2 regions of the Staphylococcus sp. CoH_129_LAB_1 genome follow, and region 2 is predicted to be linked to the other one. Evidence: riboswitches for the same ligand, from Rfam matches in the RefSeq annotation. Region 2 holds a riboswitch; the other holds the start of a gene.

Evidence for each region. Region 2 has a riboswitch for lysine ahead of AC2FB1_RS06445 (amino acid permease). Riboswitches for the same ligand answer to the same signal wherever they lie in the genome.
Region 1: it holds a riboswitch for lysine, as region 2 does, so the genes downstream of both, AC2FB1_RS00875 (aspartate kinase) here and AC2FB1_RS06445 (amino acid permease) in region 2, are expected to answer to the same signal.

Annotation. Positions count from the first base shown of each region.
Region 1 covers NZ_JBXWKZ010000002.1:10,765-23,910, forward strand. The annotation lists gene AC2FB1_RS00870 (ABC-F family ATP-binding cassette domain-containing protein) at 1-1,552, shown strand, start outside; lysine riboswitch at 1,821-1,996, shown strand; gene AC2FB1_RS00875 (aspartate kinase) at 2,074-3,279, shown strand; gene AC2FB1_RS00880 (aspartate-semialdehyde dehydrogenase) at 3,328-4,317, shown strand; gene dapA (4-hydroxy-tetrahydrodipicolinate synthase) at 4,319-5,200, shown strand; gene dapB (4-hydroxy-tetrahydrodipicolinate reductase) at 5,203-5,928, shown strand; gene dapD (2,3,4,5-tetrahydropyridine-2,6-dicarboxylate N-acetyltransferase) at 5,953-6,672, shown strand; gene AC2FB1_RS00900 (amidohydrolase) at 6,761-7,912, shown strand; gene AC2FB1_RS00905 (alanine racemase) at 7,919-8,992, shown strand; gene lysA (diaminopimelate decarboxylase) at 8,995-10,260, shown strand; gene cspA (cold shock protein CspA) at 10,442-10,642, opposite strand; gene msaA (regulatory protein MsaA) at 10,848-11,156, opposite strand; gene AC2FB1_RS00925 (acylphosphatase) at 11,323-11,592, shown strand; gene AC2FB1_RS00930 (5-bromo-4-chloroindolyl phosphate hydrolysis family protein) at 11,610-12,233, shown strand; gene AC2FB1_RS00935 (toxic anion resistance protein) at 12,267-13,146, shown strand, end outside.
Region 2 covers NZ_JBXWKZ010000016.1:23,956-37,101, forward strand. The annotation lists gene hemA (glutamyl-tRNA reductase) at 1-10, opposite strand, end outside; gene yihA (ribosome biogenesis GTP-binding protein YihA/YsxC) at 149-739, opposite strand; gene clpX (ATP-dependent Clp protease ATP-binding subunit ClpX) at 892-2,154, opposite strand; gene tig (trigger factor) at 2,311-3,627, opposite strand; gene AC2FB1_RS06420 (hypothetical protein) at 3,782-4,699, opposite strand; gene AC2FB1_RS06425 (NUDIX domain-containing protein) at 4,712-5,323, opposite strand; gene rplT (50S ribosomal protein L20) at 5,505-5,861, opposite strand; gene rpmI (50S ribosomal protein L35) at 5,915-6,115, opposite strand; gene infC (translation initiation factor IF-3) at 6,143-6,670, opposite strand; ribosomal protein L20 leader region at 6,694-6,821, opposite strand; gene AC2FB1_RS06445 (amino acid permease) at 6,888-8,381, opposite strand; lysine riboswitch at 8,534-8,709, opposite strand; gene thrS (threonine--tRNA ligase) at 8,758-10,695, opposite strand; gene dnaI (primosomal protein DnaI) at 11,006-11,926, opposite strand; gene dnaB (replicative helicase loading/DNA remodeling protein DnaB) at 11,927-13,146, opposite strand, start outside.

The DNA.
Region 1 (13,146 bases), on a different contig from region 2:
AGATGTAAATATTAAATTTACTGAAGGAAATTGTTATGGACTTATCGGTGCTAATGGTGCAGGTAAATCTACTTTTTTAAAAATCTTATCTGGAGAAATTGATTCACAAACAGGTCATGTGTCTCTTGGAAAAGATGAACGTTTAGCAGTATTAAAACAAGATCACTTCGCTTATGAAGATGAACGTGTATTAGATGTAGTTATAAAAGGTCATGAACGTCTTTTTGAAGTTATGAAAGAAAAAGATGAAATTTATATGAAGCCTGATTTCAGTGATGAAGATGGTATTCGCGCAGCTGAATTAGAAGGTGAATTTGCTGAAATGAATGGATGGAACGCCGAAGCAGATGCAGCCTCTCTACTTTCAGGACTTGGTATTGCACCGGAATTACATGATAAGCAAATGTCAGAATTAGAAAACAATCAAAAAGTAAAAGTATTACTGGCGCAAAGTTTATTTGGAGACCCAGATGTTTTATTACTTGATGAGCCTACCAATGGACTTGATATCCCTGCTATTAGTTGGTTAGAAGATTTCTTAATTAACTTTGAAAATACTGTTATTGTAGTATCTCATGATCGTCATTTCTTAAATAATGTATGTACACATATTGCAGATCTAGATTTTGGGAAAATCAAAGTTTATGTTGGTAACTATGACTTTTGGTATCAATCAAGTCAACTTGCTCAAAAAATGGCTCAAGAACAAAATAAGAAAAAAGAAGAGAAGATTAAAGAGTTACAAGACTTTATTGCTCGTTTCTCTGCGAATGCGTCAAAATCAAAACAAGCAACGAGCCGTAAAAAACAATTAGAAAAAATTGAACTTGATGACATTCAACCATCTTCAAGACGTTATCCTTATGTGAAATTCACACCAGAAAGAGAAATCGGTAACGATTTATTAGTAGTTGAGGGAATTTCTAAAACAATTGATGGTGAAAAAGTATTAGATAATATTTCTTTTACTATGAATCCTAATGATAAAGCAATTTTAATTGGTGATAGTGAAATTGCTAAAACTACCCTACTAAAAATACTTGCTGGTGAAATGGAACCAGATGAAGGCTCATTTAAATGGGGAGTGACGACGTCATTAAGCTATTTCCCTAAAGATAATTCTGATTTCTTTGACGGTGTAGATATGAATTTAGTTGAATGGTTACGTCAATATGCTCCTGAAGATGAGCAAACTGAAACATTTTTACGTGGTTTCTTAGGACGTATGTTATTTAGTGGTGAAGAAGTTAAGAAAAAAGCCAGTGTACTATCAGGTGGAGAAAAAGTACGCTGTATGTTAAGTAAAATGATGCTTTCAAGTGCTAACGTTTTACTACTTGATGAGCCAACCAATCATCTTGATTTAGAGAGTATTACAGCCGTTAACGATGGATTAGCTTCATTCAAAGGATCAATTATTTTCACTTCATATGACTTTGAATTTATTAATACAATCGCTAATCGTGTGATTGACTTAAATCAACCTGGTAGTTTATCTAAAGAATTACCATATGAAGAATATCTAAAAGAAATTGGTGTTTTACAAAAATAATGGGAGTAGTTTAATAGAATCCCCTCTATTCTAGTAATTTAGAATGCATATAAAAACTGTTGCTAAATAACGAACTTTAGCAACAGTTTTTATATAGAATGACTATTTTTAAGTTATTTCCATCATTTGTACAAATTACTTATTATTATTATCTCTTTTCTTTAAAAGTAATATTACTTCAAAATTTTCAGTTTATTTCAAAAAATCACAATAATCGGTTTACAGTTAAAAGGTGCTTATGTATAATTAAAAACATAGCAATTGAATAAGAAATTGATGAGGCGCATCAATCATTAGTATATATTAGATTACTGTCTGCCACAGCTAATATAGAAAGGGTGCGATGCCGAAACGAATTGCAATCGCAGTAAGCATTCGTTGGACTTTGTGGTTAAGAGCTGAGAGTTTGTCATTATTATTTAATAATGGAGTGCATCACTTGTATATAAATTACGAGCAAGTTCGCGCATTCTGAACTTGCTCTTTTTTATGACGTGTGCCCCTAAATTCTAGGAGGTAAAATCTTGAAACGAAGTGTTTTGAAGTTCGGTGGTTCATCTGTCGCCGATTTTACAAAGATAAAAAATATTGCAGAAATGCTTAAACGCCGTGTAGATGACGGCGAACAACTTATTGTTGTCGTAAGTGCTATGGGGAAAACAACAGATCAATTAATGGACAATGTTTCTCATCTTACAACAACACCAAAAGATGAAGAACTTGCCCTATTATTAACAACTGGTGAACAACAAACAGTCTCTTACTTATCGATGGTATTAAATGATATTGGCGTGAGTGCAAGAGCAATGACAGGATATCAAGCAGGTATCAAGACGGTAGGTCATCATTTGAAAAGTCGAATTGCAGAAATTAACCCTGAAACATTTAATAAGGAATTTAAAGATAAAGATGTTTTAGTTGTAGCAGGTTTCCAAGGAGTGAACGATGAATTAGAGTTAACCACACTTGGTCGTGGTGGTTCAGATACGACTGCTGTTGCTTTAGCAGCTAGTAATCAAACCCCTTGTGAAATTTATACTGATGTTGATGGTGTTTATGCTACAGATCCAAGAATTTTAAGTAAGGCTAAACGTTTAAATTATGTGTCTTATGAAGAAATGATGGAAATGAGTGCTTTAGGTGCTGGAGTATTAGAAACAAGAAGTGTAGAACTTGCTAAAAACTATGATATCCCCTTGTATTTAGGTAGAACTTTATCAAATGTGAAAGGAACATGGATTATGCCAAGAACAGAGATATTAGAAAAAAAAGCCGTAACTGGAGTTGCATTAGATACACATATGATGCATATAACGATTAGTTATCCTCTCCCAGATAATCGCCTTCTAACTCAATTATTTACTGCTTTAGATGAAGGTTCAGTTAATGTAGATATGATTTCTCAAATCGTAAACGTTGAAGGTTTGCAACTATCTTTTTCTATTAAAGATAGTGATGTACAACAAATCTCAAATATTTTAGAGAAACTTTCTACAACATTTGATGCATTAGATTATAAAATTAATGAAGAATACGTCAAAATTTCGTTAATTGGTTCAGGAATGCGTGATATGTCTGGTGTAGCTTCAAAAGCATTTATTACTTTAATTAATTCTAATATTCCATTTTATCAGACAACAACTTCTGAAATTAGTATTTCTTACGTTATTGATGCTGAAAATGGGAATAAAGCGGTTGAAGTTTTATACGATGCTTTTGATATTTAAAGTGAATAATTCAAAACTTAATTAATATTTATATGGAGTGATTCTTTTATGACAAGATTAGCAGTAGTTGGAGCAACAGGATTAGTTGGAACAAAAATATTAGAAACAATTGATCGTAAAAATATTCAGTTTGATGAGTTAGTATTATTCTCATCAGCTAAATCAGCAGGTAAAGAAATTGAGTTTCAAGGAAAAACATATACAGTTCAAGAACTGACAGAAGAAGCAGCAAGTGAAAAATTTGATTACGTGCTAATGAGTGCAGGTGGCGGAACTAGTAAACAATTTGCCCCTATCTTCGAAAAAGCTGGAGCAATTGTTATTGATAATTCAAGTCAATGGCGTATGACAAATGATGTAGATTTAATTGTACCAGAAGTTAACCAACCAAAATTTAAACGTGGTATCATTGCCAACCCTAATTGTTCAACAATTCAATCGGTCGTGCCACTTAAAGTCTTAAAAGATACATTTGGATTAAAACGTGTAGCTTATACAACATATCAAGCAGTTTCAGGTTCAGGGGTTAAAGGTAAAAGAGATTTAGCTGAAGGTGCTAATGGTAAAACTCCAGAAGCTTACCCACATCCTATTTATAATAATGTTTTACCACACATTGATGTTTTCTTAGAAGATGGGTATACAAAAGAAGAACAAAAAATGATTGATGAAACACGCAAAATTTTAGGACAACCTGACTTACGTGTAACTGCCACATGTGCACGTGTACCTGTCCAAGATAGTCATAGTGTAGAAATTGATGTCACTCTCGATAAAGAAGCAACAGTTCAAGAAATTAAAGATTTATTTGAAAATGATAATCGTGTAGTTTTAGTAGATAATCCTGAAAAAAATGAATATCCTTTAGCAATAAATTCAACAGGTAAAGATGAAGTGTTTGTAGGTAGAATTCGTCGTGATGATTCACTTGATAACACTTTCCATGTTTGGTGTACTTCGGATAACCTACTTAAAGGTGCAGCTTTAAATGCAGTTCAAGTATTAGAACAAGTCATTAAATTAAAAGGAGCTAGATAATATGGCACATATTTTTGAAGGTGTAGGCGTAGCACTTGCTACTCCATTTACTAATAATGAAGTTGACTATAAAGCATTAGAACAACATGTTCAATTTTTACTAGATAATGACGTTAAAGCAATTATTGTGAACGGTACTACAGCTGAGAGTCCTACTTTAACTGAAGAAGAAAAAGAAAAAGTACTTCAAGCAGTCATTAAACAAGTTAATCATCAAGTGGCTATTATCGCTGGAACTGGTACAAATAATACAGCTAAATCTATTGAAGCTTCATTACGTGCCAAAGAATTAGGTGTAGATGGTATTATGTTAATCACACCCTACTATAATAAAACAAACCAACGTGGCTTAATTAAACATTTTGAAACAATCGCGAATGACGTTAAGTTACCAGTCGTTTTATATAATGTACCTTCAAGAACGAATATGACAATTGATCCTGAAACAGTCGAAACATTAAGCCATAATGATTATATTGTAGCTATTAAAGATGCTACAAATGATTTTAACTATTACGAAGAAGTGAAAAAACGTATTAACCAAGATGAATTTGCTCTTTATAGTGGTAATGATGATAATGTTGTAGAATTTTATAATCGTGGTGGTAATGGCGTAATTTCCGTCATTGCTAACGTCATTCCGAAAGAATTTCAAGCACTTTATGATGCTAAACAAAATGGGAACGATATAGAGAAAGATTTTGAACCGATTGGTCGATTGTTAGATACACTTTCAGTGGATGTTAACCCTATACCAATTAAAGCTTTAACCAGTCATTTAGGATTTGGAAATTATGAATTAAGGTTACCTTTATTACCATTAGAGAATGAAGAGGCAAATGTATTAGTGAATGCCTATAAAGCATTTAAAGCGGAGGAATAAAAATGAAAATTTTACTCATTGGATATGGCGCTATGAATCAACGTGTTGCCAGATTAGCAGAAGAAAAAGGTCATGAAATTGTTGGTACAATTGAACCAGAAAGTCATCAACATTCACCATATAAAAGTTATCGTCATATTGCAGACGTACAACATGAAGCTGATGTAGCGATTGACTTCTCTAATCCTAATCTATTATTACCTTTATTAGATGAAGATTTTGAGTTACCATTAGTGATTGCTACTACTGGTGAAAAAGAAAAACTTGTTCAAAAGTTAGAACAATTAAGTGAACGTATGCCTGTTTTCTTCAGTGCAAATATGAGTTATGGCGTCCATGCATTAACTAAAATTTTAGAAGCGGCTGTTCCCCTTTTACAAGATTATGATATTGAGTTAACGGAAGCTCATCATAATAAAAAAGTGGATGCCCCAAGTGGTACACTAGTTAAACTTTATGATGTTATTAAAGAACTACGTGGAAACACAACACCTGTTTATGACAGACATGAGCGAACTGAAAAACGTGAAAAAGATGAAATCGGTATTCATTCAGTTCGTGGTGGTACAATTGTGGGTGAACATGATGTTTTATTTGCTGGTACAGACGAAACTATTACCATTTCTCACAAAGCACAATCTAAGGATATTTTTGCAAATGGCGCAATTACAGCTGCTGAAAAATTAAATACAAAATCAAATGGTTTCTATACATTTGACAACTTATAAAACGATTTAAGGAGAATTTAACCTATGGTACAACACTTATCTGCACAAGAAATTATTCAATATATTAGCGATGCTAAAAAATCAACACCAATAAAAGTATACGCAAATGGACAATTCAACGATGTCACTTTTCCTGAAACATTTAAAGTATTCGGATCTGATGATTCAAAAGTGATATTTTGTGAAGCTGACGACTGGAAAACATTTTACGAAGCAAATCAATCACATATTACTGACTTAGAAATTGAAATGGATCGTCGTAACTCTGCTATTCCTTTAAAAGACTTAACCAATACAAATGCACGTATTGAACCAGGTGCTTTCATTCGTGAACAAGCAATTATCGAAGATGGTGCTGTTGTGATGATGGGTGCAACAATCAACATTGGCGCTATTGTAGGTGAAGGTACTATGATTGATATGAATGCAACTTTAGGTGGTCGCGCTACGACAGGTAAAAATGTTCATGTAGGGGCCGGCGCAGTATTAGCGGGCGTTATTGAACCCCCTAGTGCATCTCCAGTAGTTATTGAAGATAATGTATTAATTGGAGCAAATGCAGTTATTTTAGAAGGTGTAAGAGTTGGCGAAGGTGCTATTGTAGCTGCTGGTGCCATCGTTACTCAAGATGTTCCTGCTGGTGCTGTTGTAGCTGGTACACCTGCTAAAGTCATTAAACAAACATCTGAAGTTCAAGATTCTAAAAGAGAAATCGTTGCAGCACTAAGAAAATTAAATGATTAATGACAAACTTAAATAACTGAATGGTGAAGGCTGGGACAACATGTTCTCAGCCTTTACGATTAATTAAATGAATAAAGGATTGATCAATATGAGCGAATTAGAATTTGTCACACAACATAGAAGACATTTACATCAACATCCAGAATTAAGTCTTCATGAATTTGAGACAACTCAATATATTACTCGGTTTTTAGACGAATTAAATGTATTTTACGAGCAACCTCTTGAAACTGGTGCTATTGCATATTTGGAAGGAAATAGTGATCATACCATTGCGTTTAGAGCAGATATTGATGCCCTACCTATTTTTGAAGAGAATGATGTCGATTATCGTAGCCAAACAGAGAATGTGATGCATGCATGTGGTCACGATGGTCACACAACAGCGCTAATGTTATTTGTTAAAAGATGTAAAACGATGGCTGATCAACACAAATTACCTCATAACATCGTATTTATCTTTCAACCTGCTGAAGAAACAGGTGGAGGCGCAAATCGATTAATTAAAGCAGGTGCTTTTAATCAGTACCCTATTGAAGCAGTATTTGGTATTCATGTAAATCCTTTTGCTGATGAAGGACAAGTCGTGATTCGCGATGAAGAAATTACGGCAAGTGCTACAGAGTACCGTTTTTTCTTAAATGGATTATCCAGCCATGTAGCTGACAAAGAGCAAGGACATTCATGTGGTGAAGCATTGATTCATGTTTTAAATCAAGTTGGACAAATACAGCAGTATCATTTAAATGGACTAAAACGCAATATTGTTCATATGGGACATTTTAATGCTGGTGAAGCTATTAATACAGTTCCTAGTAATGGTTATTTAGAAGGAACTATTCGTACTTATGATGTCAATGATTTAAATATCGTAAAAAATCAGATGAATAAAATTGCAGAAAGTGTAAAATTACTGTTCAATGTTGATTGTAAAGTCAAATTTGAAGAGGGATATCCTGCTACAATGAATAGTCCCAAACTACGTCATATCGTAGAACAATCTATTCAATCCGCTAAGTTAGAAGTTATTGAAAAACCTCTACCATTTTTATTTGGAGAAGACTTTAGTTTTTATGGTCAACAATTAGCACCCTCTTATTTTGCTTTTGTAGGAACTCGAAATAAAGAGAAAGGGTTTATCACAGGTTTACATACATCACATTTAAATTTTGACGAAAAAGTACTTATTGATGTTGCGAATTACTATGAACAAATCTTGAAACATTATGGAGAGGAGTAAATTACATTGACGGCAGTGTGGTCAGTTGATTCAAAAATATTTTTAAAAAATGTAATTAAAGTAAAAAATAATCATCCAATTATGGCAGTTGTAAAAAATAACGCTTATCATTATGGATTAGAATTTGCAGTAAAGACATTTTTAGAAGCAGATATCAATACATTTAGTACCACTTCCTTAAAAGAAGCAGTTAGAGTTCGTAATCTTGCGCCTGATGCTACAATCTTTTTAATGAATGCGGTTTATGATTTTGATACAGTTCGAAATAATAATATTCAAATGACACTTCCTTCTCTAGAATATTATCATCAATATAAAAGTGAATTAAAAGATATTAACGTTCACTTAGAATTTGAAAATTTACTACATCGTTCAGGTTTCAGAAATCTTAATGAGATTAAAGAAGTACTTCATCATCATGAAAACGATAATGAAAGTGAAATGAATATTGTTGGTCTATGGACCCACTTTGGTTATGCAGATGAATTTGATGTTCCAGAATATGGTATTGAACGCGAATCATGGTTAAACGTCGTTAATACATTATTAAGTGAAGGATACCAATTTGAGTTCATTCATGCTCAAAATAGTGCTAGTTATTATCGTGAAGGACAACAACTTCTCCCTAATCATACACATGCACGTGTAGGCATAGCTCTATATGGCTCAAGACCATACAGCAAATTAAATGAGAATGAGATTGAACAAGCTTTAACTGTAAAAGGAAATGTGATTCAAGTTCGTGAAGTAAATAAGGGAGATTATTGTGGATATAGCTTTGCATTTGAAGCAACACAAGACCATACACATCTTGCAGTGATTGATATTGGCTATGGTGACGGTATTTTAAAGAAACGTGCAAAATATGAGGCTTTAATTAATAGTAAACGTTACCCTATTCGGGCGTTAATGATGAGTCATATGTTTGTTGAAGTCGATGATGATGTTCATGCACAAGATGAAGTGATACTATATAATAATGATATACGCATTGATGAATACACATTCAAAGGTGTTGGCGCTAATTCAGAACAACTTAGTGCGATGAATCATGATTCTCTTATAAAGGAGTATAGATAAAGATGGTAGTTAAATATAATGATTACGGTGAATTAACAATGGCGGGGACGAGCTTGAAAACATTAGCTCAAAGTTTTGGTACTCCTACCATTGTTTATGATGAAGATGAAATTCGCAATCAGATGCGTCGATTTCATAGCGCTTTTCAAAAAAGTGGATTAAAATATAATATTTCATACGCTTCTAAAGCATTTACTTGCATTCAAATGGTGAAATTAGTTCAAGAAGAAGACTTACAATTAGATGTAGTATCTGAAGGTGAACTTTATACAGCATTAGAGGCTAAATTTGATCCTAGTCGCATCCACTTCCATGGTAATAATAAAACGAAACGAGAAATACAATATGCTTTAGAAAGTGGCGTTGGATACTTTGTAATTGATTCTCTAGAAGAAATTGAATTAATCGATCGCTATGCAAGTGATACAGTTAATATTGTTATTCGTGTGAATCCTGGTGTAGAGGCACATACACATGAATTTATTCAAACAGGTCAAGAAGATAGTAAATTTGGACTTTCAATTCGCCATGGCCTTGCAATTCAAGCAGTTGAAAAGGTCAGAGCATCAAAACACCTTTATTTAAAAGGAATACATTTCCATGTAGGATCACAAATTGAAGGTACCGAAGCAATGATTGAAACAGCTAAAATTGTTTTAAACTGGCTTAATGAGAATCATATCCAAGTTGAATTACTTAACTTAGGTGGCGGTTTTGGTATTGAATATGTTGAAGGTGATGTAAGCTTCCCTATTGAAGAAGGTATTGCTGAAATTACAGATGCGATTAAATCTGAATCAGAAAAATTGAACTATGATATTCCTGAAATTGGTATTGAACCAGGACGTTCAATTGTCGGCGAAGCGGGCATTACTTTATATGAAGTTGGAACAATTAAGGAAATTCCTGAAGTAAATAAATATGTTTCTATTGATGGCGGTATGAGTGATCATATTAGAACTGCTTTATATGGAGCAAAATATCAAGCATTACTTGTAAATCGTCATGAAGAGGCAGATGAAACGGTAACCATTGCTGGAAAATTATGTGAGTCAGGAGATATTATTATCCGAGATGCTAAGTTACCTTCATCAGTAAAACGTGGAGATTATTTAGCAATTTTATCTACTGGAGCTTACCATTACTCTATGGCATCTAATTATAATCAAATGCAAAAACCACCTGTTTTCTTCTTAAAAGATGGAAAAGCACGTGAAGTTATTAAACGTCAGTCATTACGTCAATTAATTATTAATGATACAAAATAAATTGAAATGGAAGAGGAACAGAATCCGTTTTAAATTCGGTGTCTCATCCTTGATAATGAACCCCAATATATTAAAAAAATGCCTGAGACAAAATGAAGTTGTCTCAGGCATTTTTATATATAAAAAACACCCTACATCTTGGTAAGGTGCTACTAAAGTCAATATTTTTGCAATCTATAAATTATAGTTTAACAACGTTTGCAGCTTGAGGACCGCGATCGCCTTCAACTACTTCAAACTCAACTGCTTGACCTTCTTCTAATGATTTATAACCTTCTTGATTAATTGCTGAGAAGTGTACGAATACGTCGTTTTCTCCTTCAACTTCGATGAAGCCAAAACCTTTTTCAGCGTTAAACCATTTAACTGTACCTTGTTTCATAATTGTGAAACCTCCAAGACTAAAATTCATTCAATATGCATTATTCGCATATTACAAAAAATACGTGTTAAAAATATGTATAAATAACAAAATGCTATCAATCAATATTACAGATATTCTTTGCAATATGGAATAAAACTATTGCTTGGTAACTATTATATGTTAGTTTGAACTAAATTGCAATACAATTATAGAAAATTCTCTTTTAATTAATTTTTGGTAGATTATAATAAACTTCTTTATTATTTAAAACAATAAAACTATAAAATATTTGTAAATCTTCATCACAATCTTCACAAAAATTTAAATCACAATTATTATAAAATGCATAAATATTATATTTACCAATCATATAATTATTATAATATTTTTTACTTTTTTTGATAATTGATTGATAATTTTCTAACATTTCTTCATAGTTACTATAATGATGTTGTTCTACGATTTTTTCTGTCCAGTCGCTAAATAACCACCATCCCTCATAGTCAGCACGAATCTTTGCAACTGTCCACATGACTAAGTCCCCTCTCAAAATAAAATTCTAATAAATATTGTAACTTTTTTTTAGTCGAATTCAAGCTTAAAGCCTTTGTTCTTTGAACTGAGATATAGACTAGATGAGTACTAATTATTAGTTTTTTACGGGAATAATACGTATAATATAGTTAAGAGGTGGTATGATGCAACATAAACATATACAAGTATTTGGAACTGTCCAAGGTGTCGGCTTCCGTCATTACACTGAATTAATCGCAAAAAAATATGATATATTTGGTACTGTTCAGAATGTTGAAGATTACGTAGATATATATGCTCAAGGTGAAGAGAATCAATTAAAAACGTTTATTGACAAAGTGACTGCTGGTGCTTCTCCTGCGTCTTCAGTTTCTGATTATAGTATTGAAGATTTAGACGTAACAAACGAATATTCAGAATTTAAAACGATTTAAATAAAGGAAGATGAATATTGAGATATAACCTTTCTCGACTTCTGGGTGTTTTAGTAGGAATTCCAATAGCTATTATCTCATGGGTTACAAGTGTAATTGGATTTGATTTATCCTTTATTCTTGATGCCTTAATAGGTATTGGAATGTTTTTTGTATCTTATTTTCCTACTCAAAGATTGACATCCAAAAAATATTTAAAAGAAATTGGATTATCACGTAGAGATTATCGTTTTGTTAATCAACAACTCAGTCTATCACATAATAAAATTCGTAATATTTTAAAATCATATATAAATATCAGATCGATTAGAGATTTCCGTCAAATTAATGATATTTACAAAATCTCTAAGTCTATTCATTTTGCGGTTAAACAGAGACCTTCATTATTTTTCAAGGTAGAAAGTTTCTTTTATTCGCATATAGATAATGCGTTAAATTTGATTGATGCATATACTCATTTATCTAAAATGCCAAAAAAATCTGCTGAAGAAAAACAAAAGTTAGAGCAAACGCGTATTACTCTAGATGAAGTGAAACGTACACTAGTTGCAGATTTAAAAAGACTTAATGAAGATGATTATGAGCGTTTAGATATTGAAATGGAACTTAATCGATTACAACAAAATCGATATAAAAAATAATAATATAAAGTTAAGAATGGAGAGAATTTTTAAATGAATCAAAAAGACCAATTTATTAACTCACATCCATTAGATGAATATGTAAATCATCAAACTCATGATGTTTCGACTCAAAATGTTAAGCAGGACTTTGAGCAACAATTTAACGAACAAGATTTAAAAAAAATTGATTCAATTAGTCAACAAATTAAACCATTAGATAGTGAAGGTCTATTATCATTTGGGACACATCTACAACAGAATATGTCTCAATTTTCACATCAAATGTTAGATGAAGTTCAATCAAAAGATGTAGGACCTATTGGTGATACTTTAAATCAATTAATGTCTAAGTTAAGAGAAGTTAACCCTGATGACTTGAATCAAGAAAATCAATCTAAAATTAAACGTTTATTTAGACGAACAAAAGCTTCAATAAATGAAGTGTTTTCTAGAATGCAATCTGTAAGTTCACAAGTTGATAGAATCACTATTCAATTGGATAAGAATAAGGAAAATTTAACCAAAGACATTCAATTACTAGATCATCTTTATGAACAAAATAAAGCATATTTTGATGATGTTTCTCTATATATTGCTGCTGCACAACGTAAAAAACAACAAATCAAGGCTAATGAATTGCCTAAATTACGACAACATGCAGAACAATCAGGTAATCAAATGGATATTCAAAGTGTCGCTGACATGGAGCAATTTGTTGATCGGTTAGATAAAAAAATATATGATTTACAATTATCACGTCAAATTGCAATTCAGACAGCACCACAAATTCGTATGATTCAAAATGTGAACCAAGCATTAGCTGAAAAAATTCAGAGTTCTATACTCACAAGTACCCCTTTATGGAAAAATCAGATGGCCATTGCCCTTACTTTAATGAGACAAAAAAATGCTGTAACAGCTCAACGTGCAG
Region 2 (13,146 bases):
TAAAATGCATTTATAACGCCCTCCATATACTAACAGTATTGTTAGTATAACACATTTTAAAATGAATTTAAGTTGGATGCTCAAATAAATTAGAAACATTCTAATTTGAAGTCAAAATTTCGTCACTTAATTACTCAATATTCTTTTTTTAATTTATATAGTTAGAAATAATATCCCAAATATATTGTTGTTTAGAATTTTGAATTGAAGAATAACTAATAATCGTGTCATTAGGATCTAAATCTAATTTTTCTTTTATATTTTTTATATGTTTCTGAACTTTACCTTTCGCAATTTTATCTTCTTTAGTACAAACAACTAATGTTGGAAGATCAAAATGTTTTAAATAATTATACATTAATACATCATCTTCGGTAGGATTATGTCGTAAATCTACAAGTTGAATGACTAAACCTAGATGTTCTCGTTTGGTTAAATATTCTTCAATCATTTTTCCAAATTTTTCACGCTGTGATTTACTTACTTTTGCATATCCATATCCAGGAACATCGACAAAGATAAGTTGTTCATCAATATTATAAAAATTTAAAGTCTGTGTTTTTCCGGGTTGCTGTGAAGTACGAGCCATATTTTTTCTGCCAATCATACTATTAATAAAAGAGGACTTCCCTACGTTAGAACGTCCACTTAAAGCAACTTCAGTTAAATTGGTTTCAGGATATTGTTCTTCTTTTACTGCACTAATTATTAATTCTATATTATTTGGGTTAATATTCATATTTAAACACCTCTTCATTGTTATAGCTGCTTTATTATAATATAAATGTTTCAAAATCTAAAATTTTAAAAAAATGAATATGTATAAAAATAAGGAAGTAGTTTCGAATTCTAATGAATTCTATCACCACTTCCTTATTTTATGATTGCGAATTAAGCTGATGTTTTAGTACCATTCAATAAATTGCCCTCTGAATCGTACAATTCAGGTTCAATTTCATCATTAATTGTTTGATCAGTCACTATCACTTTAGCAACATCCGTTGATGAAGGAACATCATACATAATATCAATTAAAGATTCTTCTATAATCGATCTTAATCCACGCGCTCCTGTTTTTCGTTCAATTGCTTTTTCACTGACTGCCGCTAAAGCTTCTTCTGTAAATTCTAATTCAACGTTATCAAGAGCTAACATTTTGGTATATTGCTTAACTAATGCATTTTTAGGTTGGGTTAAAATATTTTTAAGTGCTTCCACGTCTAATGTTTCTAAATTAGCAACAATTGGTACACGTCCGATAAATTCTGGGATTAAACCATACGCTTGTAAATCTTCAGGACGAATTTGTGCTAATAAAGCTTCTTCATTATACTTATCAGCTTCGTTACTAGCAAAGCCAATGACTTTTTCACCTAAACGACGTTTAATCACTTCATCTATGCCATCAAACGCACCACCTAATATAAATAGAATATTAGTTGTGTCAATTTGAATCAATTCTTGGTTAGGATGTTTACGTCCACCTTGAGGTGGCACACTTGCTGTTGTACCTTCTAAGATTTTGAGTAACGCTTGTTGCACACCTTCACCAGATACATCACGTGTAATTGATGTATTTTCAGATTTTCTAGCAATTTTATCAATTTCATCTACGTAAATAATTCCTTTTTCTGCTTTATCAATATCAAAATCAGCAGCTTGAATCAAACGTAGTAAAATATTTTCAACGTCATCACCAACATACCCAGCTTCAGTTAAGCTTGTTGCATCTGCAATAGCAAATGGTACATTCAATGTTTTAGCAAGTGTTTGAGCAAGTAATGTTTTACCACTACCAGTTGGCCCAATTAAAGCAATATTACTTTTTTGTAACTCAACATCATCTTCATTTGGACCTAATTGTTGAATACGTTTGTAATGATTATAAACGGCAACTGCTAAAGATTTTTTAGCTTTTTCTTGGCCAATAACATATTCATTTAAATGGTCCATAATTTCTTTAGGCGTTGGTAATTCAGTAAATTCTTCTGAAGTAGTTTGAGCTAACTCTTCTTCAACAATTTCAGAACATAATTCGATACATTCATTACAAATATATACACCACTACCTGCTACTAATTTTTTTACTTGATCTTGGTCCTTACCACAGAAAGAACATTTTAAATTTTCTTCGTCTTCATTAAATTTAAACATTCATTTACACCTCTATCCTTAAACGACTATACTAGATAGCATTCTACAATGCAAATTGATAGTTAACAACTAAAATGCTTAAAACATATAGTAGCAGATACATATAAATGATGCACCTGCTACTAATTTTAAACACTATATCAATTTAAAAGTTTATTATTTGTCTTCTTTTTTATCGTCTTTAGCTGACTCTACATATTTAGCATTGTCTTTTAATAAGTCAATTACTTTTTGAATACGAACATCATTTTTAATGATATCAGTATTACCAAGAGTTTGTTTAATATCTTCAACTGAGATATTAAATTGACCACTCATTTTTTCTAATTCTTTGTCAATATCTTCATCTGTAACTTCGATATTTTCTTCATCTGCAATTGCTGATAGTGTTAAGTTTGTTTTAACACGTTGCTCTGCATCATCTTTCATTTGATCTCTTAATTGAGATTCATCTTGGCCAGAGATTTGGAAATAAGTTTGTAAGTCTAAACCTTGTTGTTGAATTCTTTGACCAAATTCTTGAACCATACGATCTAATTCAGTGTCAATCATAGCTTGTGGAATATCAATAGTTGTATTTTCAGTTGCTTTATTAATTGCTTCTTCTTTTTCAACATTTTCAGCATCTTGTGCTTTTTGTTCTGATAAACGTTTGCGTAAGTTTTCTTTATATTCGTCTACTGAATTAGCATCTGAATCTAATTCATTTGCGATTTCATCAGTTAATTCAGGTACTTCTTTGTATTTAATTTCATTTACTTTAGTTTTGAATGTAGCTTCTTTACCAGCCAATTCTTCAGCGTGATATTCTTCAGGGAATGTTACAACAACATCTTTTTCTTCTCCAGTTTTAACGCCTACTAATTGATCTTCAAATCCTGGGATAAATGAACCTGAACCGATTTCTAAATCATAACCATCAGCTTGGCCACCTTCAAATTGTTCACCATTCACATAACCATCAAAGTCAATGTTTACAGTATCTCCTTCTTCAACTGCACCATCTTCTTTAACAACCATATCAGCCAAATGGCCTAAACTATGATCAATTGCGTCTTGTAAATCTTTATCAGTTAATTCAGAATCTTGTTTTTCAATTTCAAGACCTTTATAATCTCCTAATTTAACTTCAGGTTCAACAGTAACTGTTGCTTCAAATTCGAAATCTTTACCTTTTTCAATTTGAGTTACATTGATTTCAGGTTGAGCTACTGGATTGATTTTAGTTTCTTCAATAGCTTCACCATAAGCTTCTGGTAAAAGAATATCTACTGCATCTTGATATAATGCTTCAACGCCAAAACGTTGTTCGAAAATTGGACGAGGCACTTTACCTTTACGGAAACCAGGCACGTTAATTTGTTTAACCACTTTTTTAAATGCTTGATCTAATGCTTTATTTACTTTTTCTGCTGGAACAGTAACTTTTAATAATCCTTCGTTACCTTCTTTTTTTTCCCAAGTTGCTGTCATGTATAAATACCTCCATGCTTACATTTTTAATTTTTTCAACTTCCCTATTATATCATAGGTCCAATATGGACACAAACAATGTTTTATAGGGGCTTGTTAATAATAATTCAACTTTACTGAATAATTTAAATAAACTAAAATGATTTGCTCATATTTAATTATCTAACTGTTGAATAAATGTTAGTAATTCTTGATTAACTTCACTTATTTCTATACCAATCATTGACTTAAAATAAACATCGTAAGCTATTACCCAATCTTTTTCATTATAAAGCGAAAATATATCAATTGGATATAGTTTAATTGAGTGATTATTCATCACATATAGTGCTTCATTTTGAATATTCAAAGCTCCATCTTCTAATTTATCTAGTACTTTTGGAATAACAGAAGTTTTTAAATCTGTATGTTCTAAACCTTTTAATTTTGCAGGTATGATGTTCACTTCATAGCCATACTTCTCAATTTTTATTTCACTATCATAATTCGCAAAGCGTAAATATTCTAGCATGAGACTTTTTAAATTATAAGATTCTATTTGGCTAGACAATAATAAACCAACTGTCTTTCTAAACTCATAATGTCCGTTATCAATAAGTTTAATTATTAATTTAGTTTGACGATTTAAATCTAAACTAAAAAATTTTGATAATAATTGACTAGAACGGTTTTTATCTTCATCTAATTTAGATTGTGCATATTCTTTTAATGGAAAGAGCGCCATCCTAGTTTTATGTTCTTTTACTTCATTAATAATTTGATTAATGACCTCAATTGCTTCAAAATTCTGATTTAAACCTATTAATGCCTCTATATAGTAAATGATAAGTTCATCGTAATGGGGTATACCTTTTTTTAAAAAAATAATTGCTTCTTCTCTTAATTCTAAATATAACTCTAATTCATTTAACATTTCACATTTAATCAATGATAATTGATTGTCTAATTCAAAAGAGGCTTCATATATATCAAATAATTGATACATTTCTTTATATTTATTTTGTTGTTTTGCATTTAAAATATTATGGTACAACTTTTGCTTTGATTGAGGGAAAGGGATAATGTCAGACATATTGAGCCCCCTTTATTTTAAATCTTTTAAAATTAACGCACTCCATGATTCAAAATGATTTAAATCATTTATTTTATCTTGTGATATCCAATTAATTTTTAAAGTGTCCGTTTCTTTTACTTCTACATCACTAGATTTTACCTTAATTTTAAAAACAACACCTATATGAACTTTTCCAACTTCATTAGTATCATCATTAATAAAACCAATATATTCCATATTTTGAGATCTATCTTCAGTTAACCCCACTTCTTCATGGAGTTCTCTTTGTGCATTCACTCTTAAAACTTCATTAATTGAATCCGCACCAACAACATTGTTCATATGTCCACCTACACCTACTGAAGATTGACCATGTAAGCGTTCTTCCCCGCCGCCACTTAAACGTTGGTATACTAAGATTTCATCATTTTCATTTTCTAAAAGACAATACGAAATGAGTTGTTTGTAAGATGGATTGTCTTCCATATCTCCACGTCTTTTTACTTCATAATTTTTAAACGCATCAAATATTTCTTCACCTTGACTTTGGTTTTTCGATAAGAATCCATTAAATGCATTTTTTTCATTATTAAATAATATTTCTCTTGATACGACAATTATTTGTTCATCAAATTTAGACATAGCTAACTCCTTGAAAGTAATATTCTTTTTTAATAGTTTAACAAACCAATGATTTAAATCTCAATTATATTTAACTGGTTCTTTTACTTATCATATTTCTATTAAAGAATACTTGATGAATAAAAGTAAATAAAAAAGCCAATAAGGATTTATAATCACCTTATTGGCTTTTAAATATTAATTATTTTAAAGCATCTTTAGCTTTTGATACTAATTCACCGAAAGCTTTATCGTCTGAAATAGCAATTTCAGAAAGCATTTTACGGTTAATATTAATGTCAGCTTTTTTCAAGCCATTCATTAAACGAGAGTAGCTGATGTCATGTTGACGAGCAGCTGCATTAATACGTGTAATCCATAATTTACGGAAATCACGTTTACGTTGACGACGGTCACGGAATGCATATTGACCTGATTTCATAACTTGTTGTTTTGCTACTTTATATAATGTATGTTTTGAACCGAAGTAACCTTTAGCTAATTTAATCGTTTTTTTACGACGTGCTCTTGTTACTGTTCCACCTTTAACTCGTGGCATGTTGAATTCCTCCTTAAATATATCGCTTTATCATCGTTCGAAAGTAATATTAATTATTTTTTGTAAGCTAATAATTGTTTTACGCGTTTCATATCGCTTTTAGATACTAATTTAGCTTTACGTAATTTACGTTTTTGTTTAGTATTTTTATTTGCAAATAAGTGAGATGTGAAAGCTCTAGAACGTTTTAATTGACCTGAACCAGTTCTTTTAACACGTTTAGCTGCTCCACGGTGAGTTTTCATTTTTGGCATGATTCATTTCCTCCTAATAAAAATAAATTATTTTTCGTTTACAGGCGCTAACATAATGAACATTTGACGCCCTTCCATTTTAGGTTTTTGTTCAACAGTGGCAATATCTTTACATTCGTCAGCAAATTTTTCTAAAACACGTTGACCAATTTCTTTGTGTGTAATTGCACGACCTCTGAAACGAATAGAAACTTTACATTTGTCTCCTTTAGTTAAGAACTTACGTCCATTTTTCAACTTAGTTTGGAAATCGTGTTCCTCAATAGTTGGACTTAGACGAATTTCTTTAACATTGATAACTTTTTGTTTTTTCTTCATTTCTTTTTCTTTTTTCTGTTGTTCGAATTTGTATTTACCATAATCCATAATTCTTGCAACAGGTGGTTTAGCATTTGGCGCTACAACTACTAAATCTAATTCAACTCTTTCAGCCATTTCAAGAGCTTCTTTTTTAGATTTAACACCAATTTGGTCACCATTTTGGCCAATTAAACGTAATTCTTTTGCGCGAATTTTTTCGTTAACTTGCGTTTGATCTTTTGCTATGGTTGACACCTCCCAAAATTTTACGAAATTTTCCCAAGCAAAAAGAGCGGACAATATTTGCCCGCTCTTCACTCATACACAATAATTGTGTGACATGATTAACCTGCCAACAGCTTAATGCGTCGCTACAGGTGAGAAACGGGTGTTTCTACTTGGTTCGTTTCGTAATCAACGTTATTAATCATATCAAGTTTTATTATGCATGTCAATCATTTTTTTACATTTTTTAATGATGCTTTACTTCATCCATTGATACATCTTGACTTAAATCAACTTCTTCGAGAGGTATTTTTTTAGTTTTGTATCTTAATTTATGATAAATAAAGAATACTAAAAATACTGGAATACCCATATACGTAATAATAAATCGATTAAGATCGAAGTTCCCTGTTTTGATGAAATCCACATCTTGTCCAACAATCACAATCACACATAATATACCTGCAAATATTGGACCAAATGGGAACCATTTAGCTTTATATTTTAACTCCGATTTACGATGATGTTGAACATTAAATGCTCGTCTAAAGCGATAGTGACTTACTGCAATACCTACCCAAGCGATAAACCCTGTCATACCGCTGGCAGCTACAATATATTCATAAGCATTGCCACTTAATTTTTGTACTAAGAAAATAATGACTACAAGTATACCAGTAGCAACCAATGATAAATATGGCACACCATGTTTATTTGTTTTACCAAACGAAGCAAAAGCTAATTTGTCTTTACTCATTGAATATAACATACGTGTTGATGCATACATACCTGAATTACCAGCTGATAATACTGAAGTTAAAATAACTGCATTCATAAATGAAGCAGCGAATGCTAATCCTGCATTTTTAAAGACAAGCGTAAATGGAGATGTTGCAACATCGTTATCTCCGCCCATTAAAGCATTACTATCATAAGGAATTAACATACCAATAACAAAGATGGCTAAAATGTAAAATAATAATATTCTCCAGAAAACTTGTTTAATTGCTTTTGGTACAGCACGTTCTGGATTCTCAGATTCTCCAGCAGTAATACCTATTAATTCAGTACCTTGGAATGAGAAACCAGCAACTAAGAATACACCTAGGATTGAAAGTAAACTACCGCCAAGATTTCCACCTAGGATTGGCCCATCACCTTTAGTAAATGTCTCAAATCCTACAAAATGTCCACCCATAATTCCTAATATAGTTAAAATACCGATAATTATAAAAATAATTACTGTAATCACTTTTATAAGTGCAAACCAATATTCACTTTCACCATATACTCTTACAGATAAAGAATTTAATGCGAAAATAATAACTATAAAGATACAACTCCATACCCATGCTGGAATCCCCGCCATAGGTGTCCAATACTGAATGACTTGCGCTGCAATCGTTACATCTGCCGCTACAGTAATTACCCAGTTAAACCAATAGTTCCAACCTAAAGCAAATCCTAATGATGGATCTACAAATCGTGTTGCATAGGTACTAAATGAACCTGAAACAGGTAAATACGTCGCCATTTCTCCTAAAGAAGTCATTAAAAAGAATACCATAGCTCCAATAATTGCATATGCGATAAGCGCACCTAATGCACCAGCATCGTGAATAGCACCACCAGATGTCATAAATAGGCCTGTACCAATACAGCCTCCCATTGCAATCATAGAAATGTGACGATCTTTTAACCCTCTCTTCATACCGTTATCTTGATTTTCAACTTTACTCATATAAGCTCCCTTTCCTAATGTAGAGGTTAGCTAAGTATTTATTTGTTATGTGAAGATAATTAACATACTTAATTTTTATAAATGATATGTAAATCAAATTACAAATTAAAAAATAGGTACATACCGTTAAGATATGCACCCATTACTTAATCTATATCGGTAGCACATCACAAACTGTGACAGTACAGTTTCTATTCGATAACTGTCCCAACAAATCATAAGTATGGTTATCATTTGTTTCGGCATCTTTACCTTTCATACTTTCAACATACGTTCCATATCAACTTCTGAAGTATTACTTTTTAAAGATGCAACCTCTAACTCATTTTTATTTAACTACTTTGTAATATACATTAAGGATATTATTTTATCAAGACTATCTACGTTTTTTTAGACGAATTTCATCTACTAAGTTCCAGATAAATTCATCTCTTTCTATTGTTTCTTGATCTTGTGATCCATACTTACGCACATTTACTTCGTTGTTTTCAACTTCTTTATCTCCCACTACAATTTGATAAGGAATTTTTTGCATTTGTGCTTCTCGAATTTTATAGCCCATTTTTTCGTTACGATCATCAATCTCTACACGAACGCCTTGAGATTTTAATTCGTCTTGTAAATTTCTCGCATAGTCATAATGTAAATCTACATTTACAGGAATAATCTCAACTTGTTTTGGAGCTAACCATGTTGGGAAAGCACCTTTAGTTTCTTCAGTTAAGAAAGCTACAAAACGTTCCATAGTTGAAACTACACCACGATGAATAACAACAGGACGGTGATTTTCACCATCACTACCAATATATGCTAAATCAAAGCGTTCAGGTAGTAAGAAATCAATTTGTGCAGTTGAAAGTGTTTCTTCTTTACCCATTGCAGTTTTAACTTGAACATCTAATTTAGGACCATAGAATGCTGCTTCTCCAATGGCTTCAACATATGGTAATCCCATTTCATCTACAGCTTCTTTAAGCATAGATTCAGCTTTATTCCACATGTCGTCATCGTCCATATATTTTTCTTTGTCTTCAGGATCTCTGTAACTTAATCTGAAAGTGTAATCTTCGAAACCAAAGTCTTCATAAACATCTTGTATCATATGAACAACACGTTTGAATTCATCTTTAATTTGGTCAGGACGTACAAAGATATGAGAATCATTTAAAGTCATACCTCTTACACGTTGTAGACCTGATACTGCACCACTTGCTTCATATCTATGCATAGTTCCTAGTTCTGCAATACGAATTGGTAACTCACGATATGAATGTGGCTTATTATTATAAACCATCATATGGTGTGGACAGTTCATTGGACGCAATACCATTTCTTCAGTTTCATCTAATTTCATTGGCGGGAACATATCATCTCTATAGTGATCCCAGTGACCTGAAGTTTTATAAAGATCAACATTCGCTAATACTGGGGTATACACATGATCATATCCCATGCTTACTTCTTTATCCACAATGTAGCGTTCAATTTCACGACGGATTGTTGCACCATTTGGTAACCATAGTGGGAGACCCGCACCAACAAGTTGACTATTTGTGAATAATTCTAAATCTTTACCTATGCGACGGTGATCACGTTCACGACGTTCTTCTAACATTTCTAAATGTGCTTTTAAATCTTTTTTATCAAAGAAAGCAGTACCATAAATACGTTGTAACATTTTATTGTCACTATCTCCACGCCAATATGCACCTGCAGTAGAAAGTAATTTAAATTCTTTAATTTTTGAAGTAGATGGTACATGAACACCGCGGCATAAATCTGTAAATTCACCTTGAGTATATAATGTCACATTCTCATCTTCAGGAATCGCATCAATTAATTCTAATTTATATGGATCATCTTTAAAGAAATCTTTAGCTTCTTCACGAGAAACCACTTTACGTTCAATTTTATGATTTTCATTAACAATTTGTTTCATAGTTTTTTCAATTTTTTCAAAGTCATCTGATGATACTTTCTCATCCATATCAAAGTCGTAGTAGAATCCACCTTCAATCACTGGACCAACACCGAATTTAACATCTCCATAAATTCGTTTTAATGCTTGAGCCATTAAATGAGCAGTAGAATGACGTAATACCTCTAGAGCTTCGTCGCTACCGGGTGTAACAATTTCAATTGCCCCATCTTCTTCAAGAGGTCGAGTTAAATCAACTAGTTGATTATTGAATTTTCCTGCTACAGCTTTTTTTCGAAGTCCAGGACTGATTGATTGTGCAATATCTTCTGTTGTAGTTCCTTTGTCAAATGATTTTGAATTGCCGTCTGGAAACTTAATATTAATTTGTTCCATTTTTAAACCCTCCATAAATTTTATTCTATGATCGCTGAAGAAAATAAAAAAACTCCTCCCTATAAAAGGGACGAGTTTGTCGCGGTGCCACCCTAGTTATCTAGACATTTCCTAGATATCTCTTCATAAGATAACGGTCTTGAGCCGGACACTGATTACCAGTATCTAAATATGAAGGAGTAATAATTTAATGTATCAACCAAATTCTCATCAATGATTGGCTTGCTGTATGATAGAGATTAAATTATCATATCTTCATTTATTTCAACGATTTAGATTTATCTTTATTATACATCACACATTATAAATTTCAATTATTTCGTAAATTTTTTCCATCTAAATAAAATTCGTTTGCTAAACTTTTAATACGTTCAATAATTCGAGCAGCTTTTGTTATTTCTGCACCTTTATTTGAAATAGATAAATGATGTTCTAATTCTTCTAAATTAAGATTTGAACTAAAGAATGTTGGTAATTCATGAACCATGCGATAATGTAATAAGGGCCCTATTACCTCATCTCTTACCCATGTTGTAACATCTTCAGCTCCAATATCATCTAACATTAATATATTTGCTTCTCGTATACGCTCTAACTTTTCATTATAACTTCCATCTTTAAAACCACCTTTTAATATACGAATGTATTCAGGTAAGTATACTATCGTAGATGGTACATGTTTTGACTTAAGCTGATTAGCGATGGCTCCTAAGATAAAAGATTTACCCGTTCCAAAAGGGCCTTGTATATAAAGACCTTTTACGTGTTCACCATTAACTAACTTTTTACAAATATCGTTGACTTCCATAGCTATTTCAAGTCGACTTCTGTCGTTAGTATAAATATCTTTCACTTTAGCATTCAACGTATCACGTTGCATGTGATGAGCTGTAATAAGTTGTGAACTTAGGCGTTCTTCATCATATTTGATTTTGCAAGGACATAGTCGATAACGAACTTTAATACGCTCATTTTCTATATATAATTCTGGAACATGACCTTTAACAAAGTTTGGACAGTGGGCATAATCATGTCCATCGTAATGTTTTTGTTGATCTTTATATTCTTGAAGTACGTTCAAATCTTTATCAATCATTTCATTGGTAAGTTCTGATTGGTGTTGATTTAAAAATTGTTTAACATCATAATCATTTATAACTTGATTTTTTATTTTAGCAATTCTTTTGTTTAAATTATCTTGATTTTTTATAAGTTTACTAAATGGTTTCATCTAATCCTCCCAATCTTGTTCTAATTGAGCACGAAACGCTTCTCTATCTTTTTCAAATTGCGCATCATTATTTTTAGGTTTTTCAACTTGTTGACTTTTGTCTTTTAACCATTTTGGTGTTTTTTCTATTGAAACAACTTCACGTTGTTTATACTGACGTTTAGCCTTTTTAGTTGCATTGTCATTAATTTGTTGATTGGTTTTAAGCGCATAATCATATGCTTGTTGTGCTGTTTTTATACCTAGCTTTTTCCAATTCGAAGCAATCTCAAATATATAGGATTTAGGAAGCTTCATTTCATTCTTAAGCATTACAAATTGTAATAAAATATTTATAACACCAAATGACAGTTTCTCGCGCTCAATCAACTCTTCTACCATTCTCTTTTGCTGTAAAGTTGGTTCTGATTCTGACCAAGACGCTAGCATATCGATAGGACTTGTGTCTTCTAATAACTTAAACCAATTATCATTTTCCTTTGAATCATCGGTAGTTTTATTTTGACTCTGTGGTTGTTCTAAATGATTAGAAGGGTTAGCTTTAGTTTGTAACTTTGGAAGCTGTTGTTGATGCTCAATTAAGTAATGAGACCTTGCTTGTTTTCTCATTTCTTCAAATGATAACGTTTGATTTTGTGTGATAGAGTTAAGAATGATTCGTTTCATAGAAGTAGGCGTTAAACCATATAAAGTAGCCAATTGTAAAATTAATTGTTTAGCCTCTTTAGTAATGATTTCTCCACTTATAAAATGATGTTGTAACATATCTCTTAACATATCAAAATCAAATGATTCATTATCTAAATCTATAGTGGCAGATTGATTTTCCTTTTGTATCGTTGAGGCATCAATAGATATATTTTTATGTGGAACCTTGAATACATCAGTAAATTTACGCGTTACTTGTTGAAATGATTTTAGATTTGGTTCATCTTTTTCAAAATACGCTTTTAAGTCTTTATATCTTTGATTATCAACTGCATTGTATAAGTATATAGATAACATTGGATCATTGAAAAATTGATACGCAGTTGGAGGTTGTATCAATTCATATATAAAAAAGGATTGATTACTATCATGTTTTACAAATGTTTTAACTAACCCTATACCTTCAAGTAAATCCATATATTCACGAAATTCTAATAAATTTATCTTAAGCTCATTCATAATTGTATAATGCGTAAGAACTGTATCTTCAACTTCATCGATAAATTGGTTCA